Regions from separate parts of the Kineococcus deserti genome, predicted to be linked through region 2. Evidence: predicted binding sites of a transcription regulator. Region 2 holds the regulator's gene; the other holds the start of a gene.
What was found. The regulator HrcA, encoded in region 2, represses chaperone genes, less so after heat shock. The targets are predictions, from matches to a motif close to GNTNGCACTCGGNNNNNCCGAGTGCNANC.
Positions count from the first base shown of each region.

Region 1: the regulator HrcA is predicted to act here: its motif matches at 3,539-3,567, upstream of groL (chaperonin GroEL).

Region 1 covers NZ_JBJLSI010000002.1:165,450-170,792, forward strand. The annotation lists gene ACRYR2_RS02735 (suppressor of fused domain protein) at 1-190, shown strand, start outside; gene ACRYR2_RS02740 (hypothetical protein) at 270-608, opposite strand; gene ACRYR2_RS02745 (DUF892 family protein) at 788-1,555, opposite strand; gene groL (chaperonin GroEL) at 1,734-3,359, opposite strand; gene ACRYR2_RS02755 (YceI family protein) at 3,811-4,362, shown strand; gene ACRYR2_RS02760 (cold-shock protein) at 4,415-4,618, opposite strand; gene ACRYR2_RS02765 (hypothetical protein) at 4,846-5,010, opposite strand; gene ACRYR2_RS02770 (DUF3263 domain-containing protein) at 5,037-5,330, opposite strand.
Region 2 covers NZ_JBJLSI010000009.1:58,436-63,778, forward strand. The annotation lists gene ACRYR2_RS09620 (Gmad2 immunoglobulin-like domain-containing protein) at 1-183, shown strand, start outside; gene dnaJ (molecular chaperone DnaJ) at 338-1,459, opposite strand; gene hrcA (heat-inducible transcriptional repressor HrcA) at 1,500-2,546, opposite strand; gene ACRYR2_RS09635 (DUF3097 domain-containing protein) at 2,656-3,522, shown strand; gene ACRYR2_RS09640 (DUF4870 domain-containing protein) at 3,614-4,036, shown strand; gene ACRYR2_RS09645 (LLM class F420-dependent oxidoreductase) at 4,000-5,343, opposite strand, start outside.

The sequences.
Region 1 (5,343 bases), on a different contig from region 2:
CACCGCCCCCGGCAACTTCGCGCACCTGTCCCGCTACCCCCTGGAACCGGAGTTGGACGTGCACTGGCTGCAGGCCGTCCCGGTGCACGAGAGCGAACGGGCGTTCCTCACCGAGCGGGGCCTGGACGCGCTGGAGGAACTGCTGGTGGGGGCGGAGTTCTACGACGTGGACCGGCCGCCCGTGGTGTGAGCCGGCCCGCCGCGCGGGCGCGGCGGGCTCGCCCATGCGGCCCCGGCCCGGGCCGCAACCCGGCGGGTGCCACGGCCGCTCAGCCGTCCTGCAGCGCCGTCACGAGGTCGTCCTCGCCGACCTGTTCCAGCGCCACCAGGTAGGCCAGGTACCCGTCGGAGTGGGCGACGCCGAAGAACCCCCCGCCGGCCCTGCGCCAAGACGGCGCTCTCGTCCCCCAGGTCTTCGCAGGCGACGGCGAGGATCTGCCCCGACGGGGGCTCCGCGTCGCCGAACCGCTTGCGGTCGGCCCCGGTGAAGGGCGCTCCCAGGCGAACGCCTTGCCGCCGACGGTCCAGGACCGGCCGTGGCGTCGGGCTCCCTCCTCGGCCCCGGGCAGCGCGAGCGCCACCCGGGCCACGTCCTCGGAGGTCGGCACGTCCGGTGCTCCTCTCGAACGGGGTCGGTGGCGGTCGGTCAGGCGGTGAGGCCGATGCGGTCGGTGAAGGCGTTGGCGATCCTGCGCCGCGGGTCGTGCCGGGCGACCAGCGCCCGGGCGTCCTCCCACCGCGGGTACGACCCGATCACCCGGTTGACCGACGTCCCTGGCCAGTGCACCTAGTGCTGGTCGCGGTGCTCGGTCTCGGCGATGCGCTCCTGAAGCGCGTCGTCGTTGAACTCCTCGGCGCGCGCGGTCTCCGGTGCGTGCGCGCCGGTGGCCGGGGCGGTGCCGGCCACCCGTTCCCGATCCAGGGACTCGGCGGCCGCGGCCTTCGCCTCGCCCTCGGCCTTGCGCTCCCCCAGCTTCGAGGCCGCGGCCGCGGCCGCGCCGACCGTCGCGGCGACCCCGGCGGCGATGCCGGCCTTGGCCCCGCCGCTCAGGCCCTCGGTGGGCACGGCGATGCCGCTGACGGCGATCTGCTCGGCCATCGCCTTGACCTTCGCCCCGGCGGTGCGCTCCACGCCGAGGTTGGTCTCCAGCAGGGCCACCACGGGCGCCGCACCGCGGGCGCGGGCGTGCAGGAGCAGCGTCTCGTAGACGGCCTGCTCGTGGTACTCGGTCTCCAGCGCGCCGGCGAGGATGACGGCGTCGACGAGGGAGTCGTCGGTCTTCTTCAGGGTCGCCTCGGCCTCGGCGGCGAGCGCCTTGGTGACCGGGCACGGGGAGTCGTCGACCTCCTCGCCCAGCAGGGCGAAGCACTGCTCGACCACCTGGATCTGCTGCCGGGTCTCCTCTGCGTGCTCGGCCAGCAACTGCTTCAGCTCCGGGCGGCGGGCGGACTCCTGGAGGTCCCCCAGCATCGCCAGGGTGTCCTTCTCCATGGTGAGGGCTGCCCCCAGCTTGTAGCTGAAGATCTCCTCGGGGGTGCTCAGACGGTCGAACATCGTGCGCTCCTTCGCGATCGGCGTCCTGGTCCGTGGCCAATCTGGCACGGTCGGGACGCTCCCGCCGCCGGGAGCACCGGCCCCCGGGCGTTGGACGCCGGAACGCCACGAGGGCGGCCCTCCGGTGGGAGGACCGCCCTCGCGGGTGGTGCTGGGTACTACCAGGAGCTGGCGGGACTCAGAAGTCCATGCCGCCCATGCCACCGTCGCCGGCCGGGGCCGCAGCGGCCTTCTCCGGCTTGTCGGCGATGACGGCCTCGGTGGTGAGGAAGAGCGCCGCGATGGAGGCGGCGTTCTGCAGCGCGGAGCGCGTCACCTTGACCGGGTCGTTGATGCCGGCGTCGAGCAGGTCGACGTACTCGCCGGTGGCGGCGTTCAGGCCGTGACCGGTGGGCAGGCCGCGCACCTTCTCCGCCACGACGCCGCCCTCGAGGCCGGCGTTGACGGCGATCTGCTTCAGCGGAGCCTCGACGGCGACCTTGACGATGTTCGCGCCCGTGGCCTCGTCACCGGACAGCTCGAGCTTCTCGAACGCCGCGGCACCGGCCTGGATGAGGGCCACGCCACCACCGGCGACGATGCCCTCCTCGACGGCGGCCTTCGCGTTGCGGACGGCGTCCTCGATGCGGTGCTTGCGCTCCTTGAGCTCGACCTCGGTCGCCGCGCCGGCCTTGATGACGGCCACGCCGCCGGCCAGCTTGGCAAGACGCTCCTGGAGCTTCTCGCGGTCGTAGTCGGAGTCGCTGCGCTCGATCTCGGCGCGGATCTGGCCCACGCGGCCGGCGATGGCGTCGGCGTCGCCGGCACCCTCGACGATCGTGGTCTCGTCCTTGGTGACGACGACCTTGCGGGCGCGGCCCAGCAGGTCGAGGTCCGCGGTGTCGAGCTTGAGGCCGACCTCCTCGGAGATGACCTGGCCACCGGTGAGGATGGCGATGTCGTTCAGCATGGCCTTGCGGCGGTCGCCGAAGCCCGGGGCCTTGACGGCGACGGACTTGAAGGTGCCGCGGATCTTGTTCACGACCAGGGTCGCGAGGGCTTCGCCCTCGACGTCCTCGGCGATGATGACGAGCGGCTTGCCCGACTGCATGACCTTCTCCAGCAGCGGGAGCAGGTCCTTGACGGTCGAGATCTTGGAGTTGAGGACGAGGAGGTACGGGTCCTCGAGCTCGGTCTCCTGACGCTCGGCGTCGGTGACGAAGTAGGGCGAGATGTAGCCCTTGTCGAAGCGCATGCCCTCGGTGAGCTCGAGCTCGAGGCCGAAGGTGTTGCTCTCCTCGACGGTGATGACACCTTCCTTGCCGACCTTGTCGAGCGCCTCGGCGATGAGCTCGCCGATGGAGGCGTCACCGGCGGAGATCCCGGCGGTGGCCGCGATCTGCTCCTTGGTGGTGACCTCCTTGGCGGCGCCGAGCAGCTGCTCGGTCACGGCCTCGACGGCCTTCTCGATGCCGCGCTTGAGGCCCATCGGGTTCGCACCCGCGGCCACGTTGCGCAGACCCTCGCGCACGAGCGCCTGGGCCAGGACGGTGGCGGTGGTGGTGCCGTCGCCGGCGACGTCGTCCGTCTTCTTGGCGACTTCCTTGACGAGCTCGGCGCCGATCTTCTCGTACGGGTCGTCGAGCTCGATCTCCTTGGCGATGCTCACACCGTCGTTGGTGATCGTGGGGGCGCCCCACTTCTTCTCCAGGACGACGTTGCGGCCCTTGGGGCCGAGCGTCACCTTGACAGCGTCGGCGAGCTGGTTCATCCCGCGCTCGAGGCCGCGACGAGCCTCTTCGTCGAAGGCGATGATCTTGCTCATGCCTGGTGTTCCTCCCAGAAGACGGGCGGTGGGCGGCCGGAACGGTGCCCGCGACGGACGACCGCGGTCCCTGGGGTCACGTCCCCCAGCGCCCGACGGTCTCACCGGACCGGCCAGGGAGCTTCGCTCCCGGGTCGAGGTGCTGTTGTCACTCTCGACTCGAGAGTGCCAACGCCAATGTTGGCACTCGACCCCCTCGAGTGCAAACCCCCTGGGCCGCGCGTTCACCCGCCGCGAACCCGGGGGCGGCCGCTTCCGTGAACCACATCGACACCCGTCGTGCAAGCCGACGGCGCCCGTGGTGCACCGGACGCGTGATCTGCGGGGGCCGTCCGGGTGGCGCCGGGTCAGAACGCCACCGCGGCGCCCGACACCTCCAGAGGCCACGCCCCCGAGAACCACCAGGAGCCCCGAGTTGTCCGAGCTGTCGATGCGGATCCAGGCGTTGCAGATGCGCCGGGTCGAGGAGATGTCCGGGGACTACGTTCTGGACCCCAGCCACAGCCGGATCGGCTTCGTGGCCCGGCACGCGATGGTCACGCGGGTGCGCGGGCAGTTCCTCGACTTCACCGGCCGAGCCCACGTCGACTTCACCGACCCCGCGGCGAGCTGGGTGCAGGTGGACGTCGCGGTCGCCAGCGTCGACACCCGCGACCCGCACCGGGACGAGCACCTGCGCACCAACGACTTCTTCGACGCCCCGCACCACCCGACGATCGCGTTCCGTTCGCGCAGCGTGGAGGAGGTCGGCCCGCGGATCCACCGGATCCGCGGTGACCTCACCATCAAGGCCACCACCCGGCCGGTGGCGATCGACTTCGAGTACACCGGCGCGGCCAAGGACCCGTTCGGCAACACCCGGCTGGGTTTCGAGGGCAGCACGCAGATCAAGCGCAGCGACTACGACGTCGTGTGGAACGCTCCCCTGGAGACCGGCGGCGTCCTGGTCTCGGACACGGTGACCCTCGAGTTCGAGATCTCCGCGCTGCCGGCGACGGACTGACGCGACGGGCCCGGGGTGGCGGTGCGGACACCGGACCGCCACCCCGAGCGGGTCAGACGGCGCGGACGCTCTCGGCCTGCGGGCCCTTCTGCCCCTGGCCGACCTCGAACTCGACGCGCTGCCCCTCCTCGAGGGAGCGGTAGCCGTCCGCCACGATGGCCGAGTAGTGGACGAACACGTCAGCGCCACCGTCGTCGACGGTGATGAAGCCGTACCCCTTCTCGGCGTTGAACCACTTCACGGTGCCCTGAGCCATTGCCTTCTCCTGGTGGTGCAGCGAGCGGAAACGCCTCCGGCAGCGCCGGACACGGGTCTCACGCTGCCCGCGGCGATGAGGCCGTGGGCGACGCCCGACGTGCGCTTCCCCCCCGAGAGGACGTGCTCATCGAACTGATCGACCGCTGCTCAGGTTAGTGCGGGAGGGGGCTCGTGGGACAAGGTTCTGCGAACCTCGTCTTCACGGAACCGTCACCCGGGACACCCTCAGAGAACCCGGCCCACGACGTCCAGCAACGGAGCGGCCACGGAACGTACGAGGAGAACGGCTCCGGTCACCACGACCGCCACGACGAGGAGCCAGACGAGCACCAGCACCAGCACGCCGGCCGGGCCGCGCCGTGTCCGGTGTGCGCCACGGCGGGCAGCCAACCGCCGCGCCTGGCCACCGCGCGGCGTCAGGGCTGGACGCCCAGTCGGCGGGCGGAGCGGGCGCGCTGCCGGCTGGCCCGCATCCGGCGCAACCGCTTGACGAGCATCGGGTCGTGCGCCAGGGCGGCCGGGGAGTCGATGAGGGCGTTGAGCAACTGGTAGTACCGCGTGGGCGAGAGGTCGAACAGCTCACGCACGGCCTGCTCCTTGGCGCCGGCGTACTTCCACCACTGCCGCTCGAAGGCGAGGATCTCGGCGTCCCGGCGGCTGAGCCCCTCGGGCAGCTGCCCGGCGGGCTGCTCCTGCACGTGTCCGCTCAGGTCTGCGCCGGGC
Region 2 (5,343 bases):
GCGGCCGGCACCGAGGTCGCGCGCAGCTGGACGCAGGCCGGGGCGAACGGGACGTACGCCGAGTACTCGTTCACCGCCCAGGTCCCCGCCGGCACCTACACCGTCGCGGTGTTCGCCCCCGACGAGTCCGACGGTGAGGGCTCGGTGTCCGTCGGCGACACCAAGGAGTTCACCGTCTCCTGAGGCCGCGGTCCGGGTCCACGGTTCGGGCGCGCGGTGACCGCGCGCCCGATCACCGCGCACGCGGTGACCCCGCGCCCAAACCCCCACGCCCGCAGCCCGGCACGCGGCGACCCCGCGCCCGAACCTGCCTGCGCGCGCTCGACCCGCGCGGGGCTCAGCGGCCGGAGAGCCGGTCGCGCAGCTTGGAGAACACCCCCTGGTGGGCGGGGGCGAGCTTGCCGGCGGGGCGGACCTCACCGCGCAGTTCGGCCAGCCGCCGCAGCAGTTCCTCCTGCTCGTCGTCGAGGTCGCGGGGGGTGGCGACCTCGAGGGTGACCAGCAGGTCGCCGCGGCCCTGGGCGCGCAGGTGCTCGGCGCCCTTCTGCTTCAGCGTCACGACCTCCCCGGCCTGCGTACCGGGCCGCACGTCGACGTCCTCGGTCCCGTCGAGGGTCTCCAGCGGGATCGTCGCCCCGAGCGCGGCGGCGGTCATGGGGACCTGCAGGGTGCACATCAGGTCGTCCCCGGAGCGGGAGAACACCGGGTGCGGACGTTCGTGGATCTCGACGTACAGGTCGCCGGGCGGGCCGCCGGCGGTGCCGACCTCGCCCTGGGAGGCGAGCTGGATGCGGGTGCCGGTGTCCACGCCCGCGGGGATGCGGATGGTCAGCGGCCGGCGCGCGCGGATGCGGCCCTCCCCCGAGCACTCCAGGCACGGCGAGGGCAGGACGGTGCCGAAGCCGCGGCAGGTCGGGCACGGCTGGGTCGTCATGACCTGGCCGAGCAGCGAGCGCACGACGCGCTGGACCGAGCCCTGGCCGTGGCAGATGTCGCAGGTGGCCGGGCTGGTGCCCGGCTGGCAGCACGACCCCTTGCAGGTGGGGCACAGGATCGCGGTGTCGACCTGGATGGAGCGCTCGCCGCCGAAGGCCGCCTCGGCCAGGTCGACGTCGACGCGGATGAGCGCGTCCTGGCCGCGCTGGGTGCGGCTGGCCGGCCCGCCGCCCCGGCCGCCGCCTCCGGCGCCCTGGCCGAAGAAGGCGTCCATGATGTCGGAGAAGCCGAACCCGGCCCCGAACCCGCTGCCGCCGCCGGGCATCGAGCCGCCGCGGTCGTAGGCGGCGCGCTTGTCGGCGTTGGACAGCGTCTCGTAGGCCTGGGAGACCTCCTTGAACTGCTCACCCGCGTCGGGGTTCACGTCGGGGTGCAGCTTGCGCGCGAGCTTGCGGTACGCGCGCTTGATGTCCTCCGCCGAGGCGTCCCGGGAGACGCCGAGGACGTCGTAGTAGTCGCTCACGAGGTCGGGGTTCTCCTGTCGGTTTCCATCACTGGGCCGTTCACTGGGCGAGGATGCGCGAGACGTAGCGTGACACCGCACGCACCGCGGCCATCGTGGTCGGGTAGTCCATCCGGGTCGGGCCGAGCACGCCGAGCCGGGCCAGGACCGTGTCGGAGCCGGTTCCGTAGCCGCTGGTGACCACGGAGGTGCCGTCCAGGCCCAGGTGCAGGTTCTCGGCGCCGATGCGGACGGTGAGGGCCCCCCGGTCGTGCTCGGGGTCCTCGGCCATCTCCTGGACCAGCCGCAGCAGCACGACGTGCTCCTCGAGCGCCTCCAGCACGCTGCCCAGGGACGTCGTCAGGTCGGAGGAGGACTTCACGAGGTTGGCGGTGCCGGCGATGACGACGCGCTCCTCCAGCGACGCGGTCAGGCAGTCCCCCAGCGCCGCGGCCACTTCCGCGGCGATCGCCATGTCGGCGGCCGGGGTGGCCTGGACGACGTCGGTCAGGGCGTCGCGGGCCTCGCGCAGCCGCTTGCCGGCGACGGAGGCGTTCAGCCGGGTGCGCAGCGCGGCCAGCGACACCCCCAGCGCCTCGACGTCGGTGGCCGAGCGGATGTCCAGCACCCGCTGCTCGACGCGGCCGGAGTCGGTGATGAGGACCAGCAGGGCGCTGCGGCCGCCGACGCTGACGAGCTCGACGTGCCGCACCGCCGCGCGCGAGAGCGAGGGGTACTGCACGACGGCGGCCTGCCGGGTGATCTGGGCCAGCAGCCGCACCGTGCGGTCGACGATGTCGTCGAGGTCGTCGGCGCCGTCCAGGAAGGTCTGGATGGCGCGCTTCTCGGCGGCCGACATGGGTTTGACGCCCGCGAGGCGGTCGACGAACAGCCGGTAGCCCTTGTCGGTGGGGATGCGCCCGGCGCTGGTGTGCGGCTGGGTGATGTACCCCTCCTCCTCCAGCACCGCCATGTCGTTGCGGATGGTGGCCGGCGAGACGCCGAGCTGGTGGCGCTCGACGAGCACCTTGGAGCCGACGGGCTCGTGGCTGGAGACGTAGTCCTGGACGATGGCCCGCAGCACCGCGAGCCTGCGGTCGTCGCTCATCCGTCCCTCCCTGCGGTCTGGCACTCCTCGCACGTGAGTGCCAAGTCTAGGCCGTCGGCCTCCGCCGCGCCTCCACCCTCAACCCCGCGCGCCTGGCTAGCGTTCCGGCGTGGCCACCTACGAAGACCGGTACGGCAGCGACGTGCTGTCCAGCGACCCGCACGCCCGCACCCGTCCCAAGCCGGTGCACCGCGACGAACCGGCCGTGACGGGGCTGGTCGTGGAGGACGTCGAGACCGGCTGGGTGGGCGCGGTCGTGCGCGTGGAGAAGAGCGGCGGGGTGCACGTCGTCGTGCTCGAGGACGCGAGGGGCCGCACCCGCACCTTCCCGCTGGGCCCCGGCTTCTGGGTCGAGGGCCAGCCGGTGCGGCTGGTGGCCCCGAAGGCGGCGGGGCCGGCGCGAGCGACCCGCACGGCCAGCGGCTCGGTCGCCGTCGCGGGCGCGAGCGCGCGCACGGCCCGCGCCTCGCGGATCCTCGTCGAGGGCCGGCACGACGCCGAGCTCGTCGAGAAGGTCTGGGGCGACGACCTGCGCATCGAGGGCGTCGTCGTGGAGATGCTCGACGGCGTCGACGACCTCGACGCGGCCATCCGCTCCTTCGGCCCCCGCCCCGGCCGGCGGATCGGGGTGCTCGTCGACCACCTGGTGCCGGGCTCGAAGGAGTCGCGGATCGTGGCGCAGGTCGGCGCGAGCCCGCACGTGCTGGTGCTGGGACACCCCTTCGTCGACGTGTGGCAGTCGGTGCGGCCGCAGCGGCTGGGCTGGACCCGGTGGCCGACGATCCCGCGCGGGCAGTCCTGGAAGCACGGGATCCTGGCCGAGCTGGGCTGGCCGCACGCCACCCAGGCCGACGTCGCGCACGGCTGGAAGCGGATCCTGGGCACCGTGCGCACCTACGCCGACCTCGAGCCGGCGCTGCTGGGCCGGGTGGAGGAACTGGTGGACTTCGTCACCGCGGACTCGGCGGACCGGTGACCCCGGCCCCGACCTGGGGAGGAGACGGCGGGGCGGCAGAACCCGACTCCGGGCGGACGACAACGGCGGGGGAATGCGCCAGCATCGAGGGGTGAGCGAACACCAGTACCCGCCGCCGCAACACCACCAGCAGTACGCTCCCGCCCCGCTGTCGCCGTCCGACGAACGCATGTGGGGCATGTTCGGGCACCTGTCGGCCATCGCCGCCGGTTTCCTCACGTTGCCCTTCCTGGGCCCGCTGATCGTCTTCCTGGTCTTCAAGGACCGCAGCGGGTTCGTCCGCGGGCACAGTGCCGAGGCGCTGAACATGACGATCTCGCTGGTCGTCTACGAGATCGTGCTGACCGTCGTCTTCTCGATCCTGACCGTCGTCACGCTCGGGATCGGGTCGGTCCTGTTCGCCCTCCTGGCCGTCCCCGCCATCGCAGCGCTGGTCTGCGCGGTCCTGGCCGCGGTCGCCGCCAACCAGGGCCGCGTCTACCGGTACCCGTTGATCATCAGGATGGTCCGCTGAGCCGCACGTGCTCCCCCAGCGCCCGGCGCAACGCGCAGGTCGGCGTGCGCCGGGCGTCCGGCACCGGCCGGCCGTGCAGCGCGACGCCGGTGCCGGGACCCTGGGCCAGGGCGAACGGGGCGCCCCCTCCAGCCCGGGGGCGACGTCGTGCACGCCTCCCGCGACCAGCGCTTCGCGCACGGCCTCGACGCAGCCCGCCAGGATCTCGTCGTCGCCGGGGTGGGTCCTGCCCGCCGTGGTGCTGGCCGGCTGCATCGCCGGGTCGATCGCGGTGGGGGGGGGGGGGGGGGGGGGGGGGGGGCGCCGCGCCCCCCCCCCCCCACCCCCCCCCCCCGCCCCCCCCCCCCCCCCCCCCCCCCCCCCCCCCCCCCCCCCCCCACCGGATCACCGCCCATCGGGATCAGCGCCACGGTCGTGACCCCCGCCCGTTCGTAGTCGGCCAGCCGGCTCCGCACGTGCTCGGCCGAGCCCACCAGGCAGCACGCCTCCAGCAGACCCTGCGGAACCCTGAGCGCCGCCTGCGCCTGCCGGCCCGTCAGGAACAGCTCCTGCACCTCGTCCACCGCGTCGGCGAAACCCAGCCGGCGTCCGAGGTCGGCGTAGAAGTTCTGCTCCCGCGACCCCATCCCGCCCAGGTACAGCGCCAGGTGGCGCCGCACCGGCAGTTCGGCCTCCGCACGCTCCTGCCCCCGCGCCGTGGTCACGACGAACGGCACACCGGCCGTCACGGCGAAACCCCGGACGGGGTCCTTCCGCCGCGAGAAACCCACCCGCAACCGGTCGAACGACTCCGCGGAGTTCTCCGGGACCAGCAGCGACGGCAGCCACCCGTCGGCGATCTCCCCGGCGAGTTCCACGTTACGCGGTCCCACGGCCGCGAGGTGGATCGGCAGGTCCGCGCGCGGCGCCGGCTGCATGAGCTTCAGCGGGATCCCCGGCCCACCGGGCAGCGGCAGGTGCAGGTGCTCCCCTGCGTAGCGGGACTCCCCGCGCGCCAGCAACCGCCGCACGACCTCGACGTACTCGCGGGTCCGGGCCAGCGGCCTGGCGAACGGCTGCCCGTACCAGCCCTCGGCGACCTGCGGGCCGGACACCCCCAGCCCCAGCTGGAACCTGCCGCCCGACAACCCGTCCAGGGTGGCCGCGGTCATCGCCGTCGCCGCCGCCGCGCGCGCCGGGACCTGCAGCACCGCCGACCCGAGCCCGATGCGCGTGGTCTGCCCGGCCAGCCACCCGAGCACGCTGACGGCGTCCGTGCCGTACGCCTCGGCCACCCACACCGAACCGAACCCCGCCTCCTCGGCGGC